DNA from 3 places in the Alkalihalobacterium sp. TH-98 genome. Region 1 is predicted to be linked to each of the others. Evidence: riboswitches for the same ligand, from Rfam matches in the RefSeq annotation. Region 1 holds a riboswitch; each other region holds the start of a gene.

What was found. Region 1 has a riboswitch for cobalamin ahead of AC2VNP_RS03535 (ABC transporter substrate-binding protein). Riboswitches for the same ligand answer to the same signal wherever they lie in the genome.
Region 2: it holds a riboswitch for cobalamin, as region 1 does, so the genes downstream of both, cobJ (precorrin-3B C(17)-methyltransferase) here and AC2VNP_RS03535 (ABC transporter substrate-binding protein) in region 1, are expected to answer to the same signal.
Region 3: it holds a riboswitch for cobalamin, as region 1 does, so the genes downstream of both, AC2VNP_RS02120 (hypothetical protein) here and AC2VNP_RS03535 (ABC transporter substrate-binding protein) in region 1, are expected to answer to the same signal.

The regions. Positions count from the first base shown of each region.
Region 1 covers NZ_JBYCKM010000009.1:62,648-68,850, reverse strand. Annotated here, with positions in the region: gene AC2VNP_RS03545 (hypothetical protein) at 1-477, shown strand, start outside; partial or broken gene AC2VNP_RS03540 (flavodoxin) at 501-957, shown strand; cobalamin riboswitch at 1,017-1,194, shown strand; gene AC2VNP_RS03535 (ABC transporter substrate-binding protein) at 1,432-2,421, shown strand; gene AC2VNP_RS03530 (FecCD family ABC transporter permease) at 2,405-3,439, shown strand; gene AC2VNP_RS03525 (heme ABC transporter ATP-binding protein) at 3,464-4,936, shown strand; gene cbiB (adenosylcobinamide-phosphate synthase CbiB) at 4,933-5,898, shown strand; gene cobD (threonine-phosphate decarboxylase CobD) at 5,885-6,203, shown strand, end outside.
Region 2 covers NZ_JBYCKM010000009.1:246,652-252,854, reverse strand. Annotated here, with positions in the region: gene cobA (uroporphyrinogen-III C-methyltransferase) at 1-1,108, shown strand, start outside; gene AC2VNP_RS04480 (sirohydrochlorin chelatase) at 1,126-1,899, shown strand; gene AC2VNP_RS04475 (precorrin-2 dehydrogenase/sirohydrochlorin ferrochelatase family protein) at 1,901-2,515, shown strand; gene bioB (biotin synthase BioB) at 2,680-3,681, shown strand; cobalamin riboswitch at 3,976-4,151, shown strand; gene cobJ (precorrin-3B C(17)-methyltransferase) at 4,342-5,955, shown strand; gene AC2VNP_RS04460 (sirohydrochlorin chelatase) at 5,988-6,203, shown strand, end outside.
Region 3 covers NZ_JBYCKM010000005.1:120,753-126,955, forward strand. Annotated here, with positions in the region: gene AC2VNP_RS02110 (hypothetical protein) at 425-880, opposite strand; gene AC2VNP_RS02115 (hypothetical protein) at 1,178-1,345, shown strand; gene AC2VNP_RS02120 (hypothetical protein) at 1,395-1,979, opposite strand; cobalamin riboswitch at 2,170-2,363, opposite strand; gene AC2VNP_RS02125 (RrF2 family transcriptional regulator) at 2,904-3,380, opposite strand; gene AC2VNP_RS02130 (SLC13 family permease) at 3,425-5,200, opposite strand; gene AC2VNP_RS02135 (FAD-dependent oxidoreductase) at 5,494-6,203, opposite strand, start outside.

The sequences.
Region 1 (6,203 bases):
GGAGGGATTTGGAGATTAGATCTAAATAGTTTAAGGCTGTATTGGATTAAGAAGGAAAATGATTTCATGTTTTCTAGTTTAATGGTTTATGAAAGTCAGCTCATTGCTGCTGGAGGGTCGTGTAGTGGGTCTAAAGGTAGAATTGAAACTTGTTATCTTTCAAATCGCCATAATGAATACTTTTGGAATGCTTTAAATCAAATTGAAAGCCAAACGAGCTTTTTAGATGTTACAGAAGACGCTGGATTTATATTTGTAACATCTTCCCAAGACAAAGAGGGTATTGCGACCATTTCCCAAATCCACTTAGAACATAATATTATTGTTCCGTGTAATACCGTCAAAGGTCATGGATGGCGAATTGCAAATAATAAACAAGAGTATGTTATAGCAGGTCATTATGAGTTGAAGCATTCAATGCAAACTTATGAGTTAACTGAAACGAAAAACAGTAACAGTGAATTAGTCTTACATTAATAGTTTGAAAGGGGAATGTTAAAATGAGTGAGGTTTTACTTGTTTATGCTAGTATGTCAGGAAATACAGAAGCGATTGTCGATTTAATTGAAGAAGGATTGCAAAAGGAAAATATGAACGTAACGAAATTAGATGTTGTTGATTTGTGACCCTGACCAATTAAATGCATTTGATGCAGTAATTTTAGGTGCTTATACATGGGGAGACGGCGAACTTCCAGATGAATTTTTAGACTTGTATGATGAAATGGCTGGGCTGGATTTTACAGATAAACAATTTGCTGTCTTTGGTTCTGGGGATACAGCATATGAAATATTTTGTGGTGCTGTTGACTTACTAGAAGCGATCATTGAGGAAAGAAAAGGTCAAATTGTACAGGCGGGACTTAAAATAGAATTAGGCCCTGATGGTGAAGAAGAAACGTGCAAAGATTTTGGTAGAGAGTTTGCAAAAAAAGTTAAGTTAAAAACAAATGTTTAAGTTTATATAGACGAATTATCGAATATTTTGTATAATTAAGTCGTATCTCAATGAATTGAATAAGTGTTTAACTTTAAGGTCACTCATATGAGTGTGAATAGGGAAGTTGGTGAAATTCCAACACGGTCGCGCCACTGTAAGTACGAATACTCTTTAATAAACCACTGTCTTTATGATGGGAAGGTAAAGGGGCATCATTGTACAAGTCAGGAGACCTGCCTTAGAGTATTGTGTAACCTTCGCGGAAAAGGTAAGCAGTGTGATATGATCTGACATTTGGAAAAGAGTATCCTTTTCTAATGAGAATGACACATAATGGAATGTTTTTAGCATCCAAGTGTTACTAGGTGATCTATTAAACTGAAACCGAAGCTCTCCTTTGAAGGAGAGCTTATTTTTTTTACATAATATCCTATCTGCAATTTCTTTCATTGAATACACAAAGACATACAAACTTAAAAGGGGTTGGAGAAAATGAAAAAATGGTATATGTGGTTGGTTGCTGCATTACTGACTGTTGGGTTATTAACAGGATGTGGCACAGATAACCAAGAAGAGCCGCAAACAGAACAAGCACCGACGGAAGATACAGAAGAGCAAACGACTGGTAGTGGAGAAGCAGGGGCTTTTCCGATAACAATTACTGATGCATTTGAAAACGAGGTAACTATAGAGGAAGAGCCTGAACGAATTGTTTCTTTAATACCTAGTATTACAGAAACTGTCTTTTCAGTTGGTGCAGGAGACAAATTAGTCGGGAGAACGGATTGGTGTAATTTTCCTGAAGAGGTAACAGAAATCGAAACAGTAGGTGGAATGGATTTCGATGTGGAAAAAGTTATTTCCCTTCAACCAGATGTGGTTCTAGCTCATGCTTCAGGAGCACATAGTTCAGCAGATGGCTTAGATCAGTTAAGAAACTCTGAGATAAAGGTTGTTATTATAAATGACGCGAAGCAACTTGAAGATGTGTATAAAAGTATTAGCATGATTGGTGAAGTAACAGGTCAATCTGAAGAAGCAACTACTGTTATTGAAGATATGCAAAATAAAATAACTGAATTAACAACAAAAGCAGAAGAAATTTCAGAAGAAGATCGTAAAAATGTATGGGTTGAGGTTTCACCTGATTTATATACACCTGGTAAAGATACATTCTTAAATGAGCTACTCCAATTATTAAATGCAACAAATGTTGCAGGCGATCAAGAAGGATGGCCTCAATTTACAGAAGAGGATGTAGTAAGTCAAAACCCGGATGTAATAATTACAACATATGGCTATTATATTGAAAATCCAAGTGAAGAAGTAAAAAGTAGATCAGCTTGGAAAGATGTAAATGCAGTGGTTAATGATCGAATTTATGATGTAGAAAATGATACGGTAACACGTTCGGGTCCTCGCCTTGCGGAAGGAATGGAACAACTTGCAAAATTTATTTACCCAGATGTCTTTGAAGACTAATATACTATTAGGCTACATTGTATGCCTAGCATTTTTATTTATTTCTGTAGTAGTAGGGATAGCGGTAGGTAGTGTTCAGATCCCTTTTCTTGAAGTGATTACAATTATAGGAAAAGAGTGGGTGGGTCTACCTTTAGCTAGAGAAATTGATGTGATGTATGTAAACATTGTGATGGAAATCCGCTTTCCACGCGTTTTATTAGCCATGTTTGTTGGAGGTGCCCTTGCATTAGCAGGGGCTGCTTTCCAAGGTTTTTTAAAAAATCCATTAGCTGATCCTTATACACTCGGAGTATCCTCAGGTTCGGCAGTCGGTGCCGTGGCAGTTATGTTTTTTGGTATTGCTATCCCTTTTCTAGGGCCCTATACATTACCCGTAATAAGTATCGGTGCGGGATTTTTTACATTATTTCTAGTGATATTTTTTGCACGGGCTCTTAATCGTTCGATGGCTGCACACACCGTTATATTAGTAGGTATTATCCTTAGTTCCTTTTTAGGATCATTTATTTCTCTAATGATTGCTTTAACAGGTGAAGAATTAAGACAAATCATTGGTTGGTTAATGGGAAGTGTCTCGATGAGAGGTTGGAGCTATGTTTATTTAATTGCTCCGTTTTTCTTCGCAGGATTTTTAATTTTACTTTTTAATGCTAAAGAATTAAATGCATTAGCTTTTGGAGAAGAAACAGCTAAGCATCTCGGTGTAAATATTCAAGCTCGTAAAATAATGATTTTATTTGGAGCGGCTTTGTTAACTGGATCAGCTGTAGCAGTATCTGGGGCAATTGGTTTTGTCGGTTTAGTCATTCCTCACTTAACAAGGTTAATTTGGGGGCCGGATCATCGTCATCTCTTACCGCTGTCTGTTTTAATCGGTGGAGGTTTTCTTGTGCTTACAGATTTAGTTGCTCGTACATTAATTGCGCCAACCGAATTGCCTATTGGAGTCATAACGGCTCTCGTTGGCGGCCCAGTATTTGCAATCATCTTAATTCGACAACGTCATAGATTATAATCTGTATGGATGGGAGTGAACACGATGTTACAAGTGAATGACATTTGCGGTGGATATGGTAATGTCAATATAATTAAGAACGTTTCATTCTCTGTTTCTAAAGGAGAAATCTTTGGAATCCTTGGTCCAAACGGTAGTGGGAAAACGACGTTATTAAAGATGGTTAGTGGATTGATACCTTTACAATCAGGTGAAATCATTCTTGAAGATAAAAATATATTAGCCTATGGCTCAAAGGAATTAGCGAGACAGATGGCTGTGTTACCTCAACAATCAGATACATCTTTTTCTTACACAGTTGAAGAGGTTGTTCAGTTAGGGCGTTACCCGCATCAAAAAAGCTGGTTTCAAGTTGAAAATAAAAAAGACAAGCAAATTGTCAAAGAGGCGATGAAATTAACAGGAGTATATCAATTTAAAGACAAACCTCTTCATTCATTAAGTGGAGGTGAGAGACAGCGTGTTATGCTGGCTCGTGCTTTAGCACAAGAACCGAAAATACTGCTTCTTGATGAACCTACTAATCATCTCGACATCTCATACCAAATGAGTCTGCTGGACTCATTGAAACAGTGGTCTAGAGAAAAAGGTTTAACCGTTATTGCGATTTTACATGACTTAAATATGGCAAGTCTATATTGTGATCGACTATTACTTCTTGATGAAGGGACAGTTAGTGCACTAGACCGTCCAGCACATGTAATGAATGAAAAAAGGTTGCAAGAAGTGTATAAAGCCAAAGTGGGTAGAAAAGAACACCCATCTGTTCCAAGTCCACTTATTACACTTCAGCCAAAGCAATGGTTATCAACCGAGCGTTCGCTCATCGATCGATTGAAAGTTGAAAGAAAACATGAATATATATATATATCGAGTCCTACTCCACTCAAAACCTATTCTTCTGCTGTCATTGGTTCAGGGTTTGGATGGAACTCAACATTTATTAACCGTCATGTTCATAAAGATTATAACTGTGATTGTGCCGAAAGTGAGTACAAACAATACTTAAGTAATTTAGGAATTGATTATGAAGGCGCTGTCGGAATGATGACCGCAGCTATATTGGAAGATGGGTCTTATAAGACGTATTCGACAGATGAATTCACTGTTTTCGTTGTTGTAACTGCTGGTGTTTCTAATGCAGTTGATGCCTCAATGGCGTATTTGCAAGAGAATGCTTTGCAAACAGTTGGGACGATTAATACGTGGATATTCATAGAAGGTCACTTATCTGATGCAGCTTTCGTTCAGGCGGTGATGACATCAACAGAAGCTAAAGCAAAAGCACTGTTTGATCAGAATATTAAAGATCCCCATACAAAAACACTTGCGACAGGAACGTCTACTGACAGTATTATGGTTGCTGCTTCACAAACAGGGAACGAACAGCCTTATGCAGGAACCATTACACCATTAGGAAAGACGATTGCAAGAGCTGTTTATGAAGCAACCTATGAGGCCGTTCATAGGAACAAAGAAAGAAGGAGAGTTCAATGAGCTTTGTCATGTACCATTTAATTGCACTTTCCTTAGCTGTATTGATTGATCGAATAATAGGAGATCCTCGAAATATTCCACACCCAGTTGTCGGGATAGGGAAGATGATCTCTTTTTTTGAACGTAAGCTAAACGGTGGAGGGAAGAAAAGAGTAAAGGGTTTGTTCTTCTTACTTATCATTATATCAATCGTATTCATTACTACAGTTGTTCCAGTTATCTTAGCGTACTTCATCCACCCTTGGATTGGTGTAGTCATAGAAGCGATTATTATTTCATTTGCGATTGCCCAGCGCAGCTTAAAAGAAGCTGCAGTGGAAGTGTTAACTCCGCTAGAAGAAGGTAATATTCAACAAGCGCGATTAAAGTTATCTTATATTGTTGGAAGAGATACTGAAAACCTCCCCGAGTCTGAGATCATTCGTGGAACTGTTGAAACCGTAGCTGAAAATACAAGTGATGGAGTAACTGCGCCCCTTTTCTTCGCCTTAATCGGTGGAGCACCACTTGCGATGCTCTATAGAGCTGTCAATACGTGCGATTCTATGGTTGGTTATAAAAATGAAAAGTATATTGATTTTGGATGGGCTTCAGCCAAGTTCGATGATGTATTAAACTATATTCCGAGTAGGTTAACAGGAATACTTATGATTTTGTGTAGCCGCAGCTTCGCCAATCAGAGAAAATGGCAATGCTTTCGAATTCTATGTAAAGATGCGAAAAAACATCCAAGTCCAAACAGCGGGTGGGGTGAAGCCGCTGTTGCTAGTTTGCTAGGGATACAACTAGGTGGACAAAATCAATATAAAGGTATGATCTCAAACCGTGCAAAAATGGGTATTTCAACGATGCCCATTTCTTCTTTACATATAAAGCAAGCGATTCAAATCATGCATAACACAGTTGTTTCTTTTGTGTTTACACTTTGGTTGATTGGAGGTGTTTTTTATGGTGTTACCTAATCATGGGGCAAACCCACAATACTTTGTAAATGCGCTAGGTTTACAATTGAAAGAAAATTCGATTGACTTTAGTGAAAATGTAAATCCATTAGGTGTGCCTAAAGCTGTGCTGCAACAATGGGTGAAGTATGGACAAACCATCCATACGTATCCTGACCCATATGCCTCTAAATTACGAGAAAAATTAGCTTTGCAAAATAACTTATCTATTGACCATTTATTAATTGGTAATGGTGCAGCGGAACTTATTTTATTAATTGCAAACTATTTCCGAAAAAAGAAAATACTTGTCGTAGAGCCGACGT
Region 2 (6,203 bases), 180 kb from region 1:
AAGTATAGCCGCCGCAAGCTACGCTGGAATTCCAGTGACTCATCGTGAATATGGAGGAACATTTGCGGTTGTAACGGGACATGATAAATCAACCTCAGGCCAACCGTTAATTGATTGGAGTTCACTTGCAAAAGGGATCGATACGATCGCTTTTTATATGGGAGTCAGTAATATCTTTCATATTGCGACGCAATTAATGAAGCATGGTCGTCCTGCCCATACGCCTGTCATATTAATTCAATGGGGGACATACGGAAGACAAAAAACGTTAGTAGGAACATTAGAAACAATTGGGGATAAGGTGGAAAAAACGAAGTTTCAAAATCCAGCGATAACATTAGTTGGTGACATTGTAGCGTTAAGAGAGAAGATAAAATGGTTCGAGACGAAACCTTTAATCGGCAAACAAATACTAGTTGCACGGACAAGTACTGAAAAAAGCCTACTGGAAGAAAAACTAAGTGAATTAGGTGCAGATGTCTATAATTATCCTTCGTTTGAAGAGACTTCACTTCTATCTTCCAGTCAAAATAATGATATAACTAAAAAGATAAATGAATATGATAAAATCACATTTACATCACCAGACAGTATTCGTTATTTCTTTAAATGGTTACTTATACAGCGACTTGATATACGGTCAATCCAAGCGAAGTTTCAAGTGCTTTCTGATAAGTCACTTCAACAGCTTGGAAAGTTTGGCTGTATTGCTGAAAAGATTCAAGAAATAGCACAATCAGCTAATCACCTAGTTGTCGGTGAAAAAAAAGCAGTAGAAGCATTTACAAATATAGACACAATGGTTACCCATGAAAATCATATTACGAACGCTTCACAAATTGTGTTGCAACGATTGATGGATGATCAGTTGTTATCGACCATTATCATTCCTAGTGCAAAATCAGTACTAGAATTAAAAATTGGAGCGGAACAAATTTCTCCACAACTTTATCAGGAATTATTAAAATTAGATGTAATCTGTTTCGGAGAAAAGTCTGCCCAAGCAGCATCAAATGCTGGATTTAAAGTTAACCATGTTTTAAATGAACCATCTCATTCTGCTTTGGTCGATTTTCTGCTTAAGCAATCTCAGCTTGAAAGTGTGTAAGGAAGAGGGTGTAAAAAATGGATGGTGTATTATATATTGGGCATGGCTCAAGAATTAATGCAGGGAATAAACAATTTCTAGTGTTTATTAATAAGGTCATGGAGATGCTGCCATTATCAATCAAAGAGGTTGCGTTTATTGAATTAACAAAACCTACAATCCAAGAAGGGATTAAAAGCTGTATTGAACAAGGAGCGACAAGAATATTTGTTCAGCCCGTTTTATTATTAGAAGCGGGACATGCTAAAAAAGATATTCCTGAAGAAATTGGAAAAGCGAAACAGCTTTACCCTGAGGTTCAATTTATATATGGTTCTCCTATTGGAGTCGATGATCGTATGATCGACATCGTATTCGACCGTTTACAAGAAAAAGGTTTTCAAAAAGAGACAAATGATAAAATCAAGGCTTCTGTTTTACTGGTCGGAAGAGGCAGTAGTGATATGGAGGCCAAAGCTGATTTTGAAGAAATTGCAAGACGATTAAAAGAAAAGCTTCAACTAAATCAAGTAACTCCTAGTTATTTAGCAGCCTCTGAACCGATATTTGAAGACGGCCTAAAACAAATCATAGAGGAAGATAATGAGATTATCTATGTCATGCCTTATCTATTATTTACCGGTGTACTCATGAAAAGAATGGGGCGAGCTATTATCGATATAGAAATAACTGATCATAAACAAGTACATCTATGCAATTTTCTAGGGTATCACGAGCAAATTAGGAACTTAATCTATTCAAAAACGATAGAGTTAATGAAAGGCAGTCATCATGAGCTTCATGCCAATTAGTTTGAACCTCAAGGATAAGCCGGTCGTTATCATTGGTGGTGGAAAAATCGCCGAACGAAAAGCTATAAAAATAGTAAGTCATGGGGCTAAGTTAACAGTCGTCTCACCTCAATTAAGTGAAAACCTAATAGAGTTAGTTGAAAATCAGTCGGTTCAATGGATTCAATCTGCATATAATAAAGTGTTTCTAGATCAAGCATTTCTAATTATAGCAGCTACAAACGACCCTGAGGTAAATTTAACCGTTTATCAAGATCGAAAACCAAATCAGTTAATAAATATCGTAGATCAACCTGACTTAAGTGATTTTCACATGGTGTCTACCTTACATAGAGGAAGGCTTACGATTTCTGTTTCAACAGAAGGAGCAAGTCCAATGTTAGCAAAGAAAATTGTCAACCAACTCAGTGAAGAGTATGGACAAGAATATGAAGAGTATGTTGAATTTTTAAGGGAGTCGCGAAAAGAGATTCTAGAAAACATTAGTGAAAAGAAGGTATGTCATCAGTTTCTTAATGAGTTGATCACCGATGAGGTCATTTATAATTCGGAGAGAAAAATATGGTTTGAAAAGCGTATGCAACAATACATGGAGATGGAAGAGGAGCGGTCATAATGGCTGCTCATTTTTTCATTTATCAACTATAAACATCAAAAAACTTGTCTTAATGGGGTAATTGGACCTTTTCACTGCCTAATAATATGGTAAATAATTCTTGTCAACCTCACTATTTAATGTTAACTTATATTAAAAGATAGTTGACGAAAGGTTGGGAGAAAATGACGACAACAACATCAACAAAAAGTATTTGGGAACAGTATGCAGATAAAGCGTTAAATGGCGAATTACTAACCATTGAAGAGGGATTAAGTATTCTTCAAGCAGATGATGATGAGGTTTTACCGATTATGCAAGCCGCTTTTCGTGTAAGAAAACACTATTACGGAAAAAAAGTAAAACTAAATATGATTTTTAATGCAAAAAGTGGGTTATGTCCCGAAGACTGCGGTTACTGCTCACAATCGATCGTTTCAACAGCACCTGTTGAAAAGTATTCGTTACTAGATAAAGAGACTCTAATCGCAGGTGCCAAAGAAGCTATGAACAGAAAAGCTGGTACATATTGTATTGTTGCGAGCGGGCGAGGTCCTACTGAAAAAGAAGTTGATCAAGTTATTGATGCGGTTAGTGAAATTACGGCGACAATGCCCCTGAAAATCTGTGCATGCCTAGGAATTTTAAGCGATGAAAAAGCTAAAAAGTTAAAAGAAGCAGGGGTTCATCGTTATAACCATAACCTTAATACACATAAGGACAATCATACAAACATCACTTCAACTCACTCTTATGATGATCGTGTAAATACGGTTGAAGAAGTGAAGGCGGCAGGTATGTCTCCTTGTTCTGGCTGTATTATTGGGATGGGTGAGACAGATGAGCAAATTGTTGAGATTGCGTATTCATTACGAGAAATTGATGCTGACTCCATCCCAGTGAACTTTTTACATGCGATTCCAGGAACTCCACTAGAAAACTACAAACGGACGAAACCGATGAAATCACTAAAAGTACTAGCCTTGATGCGTTTCATAAACCCTTCAAAAGAAATTCGGGTTTCTGGAGGAAGAGAAGTAAACCTTCGTACATTGCAACCGTTAGCGTTATTTGCTGCAAACTCTATATTCGTAGGTGATTATTTAACTACGAAAGGCCAAGCAGTTACAGAAGACCATAATATTATCGAAGATTTAGGCTTTGAAATAGAAGAGTGTGCTCTATAATCAATCGACAATTTTAGAGGATTTTCAAAAAGTCCGGGAAAAATAGCTGTCGAAACTCTTCGTCAGCTTGCTCCTACGCTCCTCACGTATTTACACTATACGTTCCGGTGCTCGGAGGCTACGCTTTCTCGATTTTCTCGGCTCTTTTTGTCCTCCTTATTGAACTCGACATATTTAGATAATTTTAAAAATAGATTGACAAACCTTTATCTTTTCCATTAATCTTTTAATACAATCACATATGTTGGGAAAGGGTAAAGATTTTAACAGTGTTCGTGTTCATTACATGAATTTGTAAACAATTCTAGTAGAATGCTATTAAGATCTTTAAAAGGGAAGTTCGGTGAAAGTCCGACGCGGTCCCGCCACTGTAATTTGGTTGTAGTCTATTAAACCACTGTTCTATGAATGGGAAGGAATAGATTGCACTAACCATGAGCCAGGAGACCTGCCTTTTCTAACAACACTGTCTGACCTACGGGAGATAGGGAGGTGTTAGAGAGCGGATTTTCTGAATTTAATTATTCATGCGAATTATTTTATTTGGGCGGAAGTTATGAGCATCTCTAACCATTACTCTATGGTTAGGGGTGCTTTTTTATTTGGTGTATTGGTGTATTGCTTTATAAAATAAATCAACCATTAAAGGAGAGGAAGTAGATGCAGCGAGGTAAGCTACTAATTATCGGATTTGGACCTGGTAGTGAACAGCATATGACCTTTAGAGCGAAAGAAGCCATTTTAGAAGCCGATTCCATCATCGGTTATAGTACATACGTTGATTTAATTCGTCCGTTAATTACAAATCAAGAAATTGTACGCACAGGTATGACAGAAGAAGTGAGTCGAGCACAAGAAGCTGTTCGCCAAGCGGAAACAGGAAAAAAAGTAGCTGTCATTTCTAGTGGAGACTCAGGTGTTTATGGTATGGCTGGCCTTGTGTATGAAGTTCTCATTCAAAAAGGCTGGAAGGAAGAAGGGGGTGTTGAGGTAGAAATTATACCTGGCATTTCGGCTATCAATTCCTGTGGATCGCTATTAGGAGCACCAATTATGCATGATGCATGTACGATTAGTTTAAGCGATCATTTAACGCCGTGGGAATTAATAAAAAAGCGAGTGGATGCTGCTGCTGAAGCTGATTTCGTAATCGCGTTATACAATCCACGAAGCGGGAAAAGAACAAGACAAATTGTCGAGACACAAAAGATTTTATTAAAGTATCGTTCACCAGATACACCAGTTGGATTGGTGAAAAGTGCTTATCGAGAAAGAGAACAAATTGTTATTACTGATTTAGAACATATGTTGGACCATGAAATAGGGATGTTAACCACGGTTATTATCGGAAATAATTCTACGTTCATCTATGAAGGAAAAATGATTACGCCAAGAGGGTATCAACGAAAATACACATTGAATGAGACTGAACAACAACTTAAACCACATGAACGGCTAAAAAAAGAAGCAGAACCTTGGGCACTTCATGGGGGAGTAGAAGATGAAAGACTGATAGCTGACAGACCGCTCAGTCCGCGCATTCTAGCAGAAGAGGCGCTTTCAAAACTGGATATTAAAACAAAACCACTAGAAAACAGCCGACAAAAAGGAAACGAGTTTCAACAGGAAGACATTTTTGAATTTGCAGTTTCACCTGGGATTGCGAATAAAAAAATAACACCGCAACAATTGACAGCATTGGTAGAAACGGTAGGAGAGGGAGCAACACTTGAGTATACACCAGATCACTTAATCAAAGTTTCAGTTAAGACATCCAATCCAAATAAAATAACGGAAAGTTTGGAGAATACAGGCTTTCTACTTCTTCCAACAGGTGATGTGGTCAACATAAAGGCATGTGATTTTTGTGACGGTGAAAAAGCAGACTCGATTCCACAAGTAGAACAACTTCAACAACTAATCGGCGGAATGTCTGTACCAAAGCAAATAAATATTGGATTTAACGGCTGTGGAATGGCGTGCTATAGTGCACCAACAAATGATATAGGGATCATATATCGTAAGAAAGGTTTTGATTTATTTTTAGGAGCTAAAACAACAGGTAGAAATGCTCATGTCGGACAGCTTGTTGCTGAAGGATTAGAAGGAGGAAAGCTTGTCGACCTTGTTGTTAACATAGTAGAAGATTACAAAAATCGAGGGTTACCAAATGAGCGCTTCCATAAGTTTTTTAAACGAGTACAAGTTGTTGAAGGATTTTATTACAAAGAAGTTCCCGAGCAAGTGGTAGTAGATATGGCTTGTGGGGATTAATAGACGTTGCTAAATAAAAAGGAGGAAACGCAATGAATGCAATTTTATTTATCGGTCACGGTACAAAAAAGCGGGAAGGTAATGAACAACTTCTTCAATTTGTTGAGTCAATGAAAGGGGAGATACCGTATCCAATCGTTGAAACTTGCTTTTTAGAGTTTTCCACTCCAACAATACGTGAAGGGATAAAACGATGTGTGGACCAAGGAGCAACGAAAGTTGGCCTCGTTCCAATGATGTTTTTTTCA
Region 3 (6,203 bases), on a different contig from region 1:
GTGAGATATATGACTCGTACAATCCCTTATCTCATATGAACATCCCCTGATCACGCTTTACTGTCTAAAACCCCTTTTTCCACATCATTCCATTAGTTCTATTGATGTATATCCGGTATTTTCCAGTTGTGTGTATATTGTTATAGAATGCTTCTTTAGGTGGTTTAGATGAACAGCCTGAAACAATAGTTGGGTAAAAATTGAAATCAAGGACAGAATTGGGTACATTGGACATGTAGATGATACGGGTGAAAACTTTCTGTACTAGATGGACGACCACGTTTTGTATCAAATTTATAGTTATATTTTAAGTAAAGATGAGATAATAAAAATAGCAGCATCCCTTTACTAGTTAGCCAGAGTAACAGCCGGCTCCACATCGCCCATTGCGTTGAAGAACCAATTGGGTTGAAGAGCCGATTTATCATTCGTTCATATCAGTGGATTTTGGTCTGAGGCTTCCAGATTGAATGGTTGCTTTAATATAGTTTTCGCGTTCTGTTGGTGAATCGGCAAGTCTCCTTAGCATGATCAACTGGCCAACATGAGTCATTGCATCTGCTAAAGGTCCTTGTAGAAGCTGTTCATTCGTTGCTTTCATCGGTTTGTGTTCAGTAAATACTCGGTCCAACTTTTCCAACAACTGGTAAAAACGCTCCGCTTCTTCTTCCCAGCTGCCGACATTTTTCTTTTTCTCGATGTCTTGAAACCAGGAATAAGCTAGTGTTAGTACGTCTGACGTATGGGATAAAATCTCGACTGGTGTGCGGACTCCCTTTCCTGCGTTAAACTCAGGGAAATGTGAAGGTGCATCTTTGATTGCTACAGTTGCCCGATAAGATAGAGTTGCAAGATAATGCCTAAAAAACTGTTCTCCCATATGAATACCTCCTTAGTAAGTAGTAAATAAAAAATAATTAACAGTAAATTAAGAAAATTGCTTAATTTATTTTAGCATATGTCAATACTATTGTTTAATAAAAGTAACTGTTTCTTTTTTAGGCTCTTTTCTATTTCTTTGTGAGCAGCATCCCTTTTCAGTAGTGTGATGTTTATTACAAATAAAGGCAACAAAGTTTACGAAGAATTCCCTTGACAAAGTTAATACTGCTTCTCCCCTATTATTCCTATGAAAATTGAGCTATAATAAAAGTATCCATCTAGAGAGGGTGATTTGATGAAGAAAAATCTGTTTACTAGCGGTGAACAAGTGATAATTAAAGCAACGGATGAAACAGTAACCGTCTCTAAATCCCAATATGTCAAGAACATGAAAAGATATTCATACACCGTCAAAGAACAGCCAGCCACTTTTTTCTTCGAGGAAGAATTGGAGAAAAAGTAAGTTGTGTAAGGATATGGTGAAAGAAAAACACCCCAAGGTCGGGTGTTTTTTAATATATGGAGTATATATTAGCCAGTCTCATAAACTGATTGATTTGATCACTAGATACCCCTTCCCCAAATCTTGACATCATAAAATTATGTTTGTACTGTGTGATATCTGGATCGTCGGTTACCGTTTCATTGAACCTTTGTGATTGCAATAAGCGTTTTAGTAAAGCTTTATATAATTGAAGGTCTCCATCTACCATTTGAAGATCCCAATGCCAAGCATATTCGATGGATAAAATAATAAATTGCTCTAATTGTGGTTCGTTGCAAATGCCGTGAAGTAATTTCTTAGCAATCCCTTCACTTCGATAGGTAGGTGCTACTTCAATTGCTCCAAGTACTTTAATGTACGATAAGGCACTCCAACGTTCGTTTTCTTCTGGATCAAGTATTAACGTGTAGCCAACTATCCAGTCCTCATCTGTTGCAATACAAATTCGACTCCCTCTTTCAAGAGTGGCTAGTAACGCATCTTGTTGTTCTGTTGCCTCTCGAAAACGATTTAATGCCGGATGGAAGGGATAATCGCTCATATATCTGTTAATTGACTGAAGGTCAGAAACCAATTGTATTTGATGTTTCATGTCATTGCTCCTTTTTGTTTTGAAAGTTGAATCACTGATAAGTTAAACCGCACACTCTATGTTTAGGACAATAAAAAAAACTCTCCCGATATCGGAAGAGTAATGACAAATTTAACGGTACTAAACCTATGATGAAAAGAAGATATAGATTGCCTGTACCGTCTCATCTTCTTACTCCCCGAAGAAATTGAAACTTTTGAAAGTAAAGGCAGGTCTCCTGACTTGTGCTTCATTTTACTTTGAGCCTTCCCATACAAGCAGCTAATGCGTTACTTATACAGTGGTTATCTCATTTCATCCACACTTACAGTTGCGGGGACAGTTCTGGACTTACACCAGATTCCCTATTAAGCCGTATTCGACACCTATACTTCCTGGATACAATATGTAGTTGTTGGCTAAAAACAGATTTACGATATGTTGTAATATTATATCTAGAGTTAGAATATTACAACAATCTTTTCTTGCAGGTTGAAAAGTTTGGAGTATGACACTAATCTTTTACTTTTACTTAATAAAATCTATAAAATAAGAAAATAGAGGTAGTAGTGCGATTAGAAGTCCAGCTTGAATAAATGAAAGCTTTAAATCTTTCTTCCAACTGTTTGTTGTACTTTTGCTCATAATTCTTGCGAGAACTAAAAAGAAGAGCCACCAAAATAATAAACTTGGTATTATTATTGTAAAGAAATAAGACATGTCATCACCTATATCTACTTGGAGTGGTTGCTATACCTCTCGTCATAATCTTAATAATTAGTATTTTCAATAAATCCCATGAGTGGCACTTTATAACTTTATTTTAGCTTAAGTATAGGTTCGTTGATAGTATAAAAATCAAAATAGTTTAGAAATCAGAAGAAAGAGTTGTTAACTACCTCTCTTCTTCAGTTGAGAAAAAAATTCTTATTTAGTTAAGTACATCTATTCAGTATCTATTCGAACATCCCTTCGATTACCCCATAATCCATTAAGAAGTTGTTCTTTTTCAATCACTTTATTTTTTAGGATGTCATCTAAAGTAATATTCTCTAATATGTGAGCAACCGTATCCCGAACGAGCCCCCATAATGGTTGGAGTCTACAATTTCCTTCTAGTTCACAAGGTTCATAGGATGTTACACTGACACAACTCATGGGTGCTATAGGCCCTTCCAGTTTTCGGATCACTTCACCGATACATATTTCACTAGGGTTTATTCTTAGTCGATAGCCCCCGCCGAAGCCACGGCGACTTGTAATATAGCTTAACTGCTTGAGTTGCATTAATATTTTTTCTAAATAAGGTGGCGGGACTTGTGTAATCGTACTGATCTCAGAAACGGTCATCACCTTTCCCGCATTTTCTCCTAATGCAATTAATGCTCGTAGTGAGTACTCACCTTTACTTGATATTTTCATTATCCACCTCTTTATTTTAAGACTAGTTTTCTTTCTATCTTGTATTAAATAATCCATACGACATACACAATAATAACTGTAACAATCATGTATAGAATGTTAAGTGGTATCCCGATTTTTAAAAAGTCAGAAAAGCGATAGCCGCCTGGGCCATAGACGATTAAGTTCGCCTGATAACCGATCGGTGTTGCAAAGCTTGCCGACGCTGCAATTGCAATGGTTACAAAGAATGCCATTGGATCCACCGCTAGTTGAGTGGCAATCGCAAGAGAGATTGGTACCATCAGTACGGCTGCTGCATTATTTGTAATCACCTCGGTAAAGACCGTTGTTAATAAGTAAACAACTGCAATCGCGCCTATGATACCTGCCCCTTTTGTGAGTTGAATAAAGTGGTCAGCAATCCAAGCTGCAGCCCCTGTTTGATCAAGTGCGGTACCAATACCAATGGCACACGCAATCAATAATAGGACATCGAATTGTATATATTTTTTAGCGCCGCTTATTGTAATGGTTTTAGTTAAAAATAAAACAATGACTGCTAATACCGCAGCTTTAAACATTGGTAAAATATTAAAAGACGCAAGTAAAATCATAGTTAACAAAGTAGTAAGGGCAATAATCGATTTTTTAGAGTCAACGATTTCGGGTTCTTCAAGCGATGATAACAAGTAAAAATCTTTAGAATTAGACCACCTCGGCTCGAAGTCTTTATTCGATAAAAGTAAGAGAGTATCTCCAGCTTTTAACTTAATATCCCCGACTTTGTCATTAATCCGTTCGTCATTTCGATGGACAGCCACTACCCCTGCCCCATAAAAACTGCGAAACTTGCTTTCTTTAATTGTCTTATGAACAAGAGAAGATCGGTGGGAAACGACAGCTTCAACTAAAGATGCACTGCCGTTTTGTAAATCTTCTAATTTTAGATCCGTTCCCGTTTCAACGTTTAGCCCTTTAATGTTTTGAATATCGACAATCGTTGTTAAAACTCCGGTGAAAATTAACCGATCTCCAGCCAATAATTTTTTATACGAAGGAACAGATGTTGTTCGTTCTCCATTCCGGATCAATTCAATTAAATATAAGCCGCTTAAATTACGTAAACCAGCTTGTTCAATTGACTTTCCAATAAGTGGTGAATTTGTTTCGACGGTCGCTTCTGACAAATACTTTTTCGCATCCTCTCCAAACGTATCTTCTGAAGATTTTCGATCCGGCAACAGTTTATAGCCAATGGTGGCCATAAATAAAATACCAAGCAGTCCTGCTGGCAAGCTGACTATCGCTAATTGAAACATCGAAAAACCAGCAAACCCTTTTTCAAGCATAAAACCATGAATAACTAAATTCGTCGAAGTTCCGATGAGTGTCAACGTTCCCCCAAAAATCGTTGCATAAGATAGCGGCATGAGAAATTTAGAAGGTGAAATGTTTCGTTCTTTACACCATTTTCGGATGACTGGCGTAAACATGACAACAATCGGTGTATTGTTTAGAAACGCAGATAAACTTGAGATCGGTACCATCATTTGCAGCAATGATTTTCGTTCACTTTTTCCAGAACCTAATGATTTTGTAACAATGTTATTTAATACCCCACTTTGCTTAATCGCACCAGCGACAATGAATAATAGGGCGACGGTTAACATCCCTTCATTGGAAAAACCTTTTAATGCATCGGCAGGTGATAAAATCCCGCTTAATAATAATACAGCTAAGGCGCATGCGACGATAAAGTCTGGCCGTGCCACTTCTCGGATCAGACACACCAACATTCCAAGTACAACAAAAATAACGAATGCAATTTCAAAAGTCATGTTCACGCCTCCAGTAGTAGCTGCCTGTTCCCCTATCTAATATTAAATCAATAAAACCTATTAGTTTAGTATGGATTAAAGATAAAAAAAAGGCTAATACTTCAATAATTTGAAAGTATTAGCCTTTGGTGTTTCCAATCAGCTTCTCGTATTTTATTTGTTAATTATTATATTATTCAAACTAAACATAGTTGTCAACTATGAATTAAAACTATTTTTTATAATAATTTTGTGGTTAGGATAAGAAATAAAAAAAAGAAAGCACTCAATGATGAATGCTTTCTAACCTAGACCTATTTATTTAATATTAATTTACATACATCATAAGCACTTGAGAATGATAATTCAGATAACTGGCCTTGTCCTTGGCACCAGTCTCCAGCAAAGAAGGTATTGCGATAATCTGGGAAGTAAATCGGCATCGCTTGTTGGTTCATATTCCATTTAATTTCTTGGACAACTGCATTCTTTGAAATACGTGGAACAGCTAAATTTTCCCGCCATCCGGAAAAATGTTTATCATACAACGCTTCGATTTGTTGCTTGTATTTTTCTAAAGCTTCGGTATTGCCGATGTCTTCATCTTTTAGGTAAGCAACTGCTTGTAGGAGTTGTCCGTCTTCCGGTATACATGTTTCATCGTAATACGATATATCTGTAATAAACATTTGATTTTTTCGATCGTAAATATACGTGAATGGACTTTCTACTCGTTTCGAAAGCCCAATATCATAAACGAATACGTTTGAAGATTTATATTTCGCATAATGACTGACCCAATCTTCAATCTCAGTATCTTTAAAAACTTTCAGTAATTCTTTCGGTGGAATTGCAAAGACAAACTCATCGGCTTCAAACTGCTCTTCACCAAACATAAGCTTCGTCACTTTATTTTTGGTCGTTTCAACTTGTTGAACTTTTGCTTTTTCATATATTTCCCCATCGTTCTCTTTAATGACGCGAACGAACTCATTAATTAACGCCTGCCACCCGCCGCCGATAT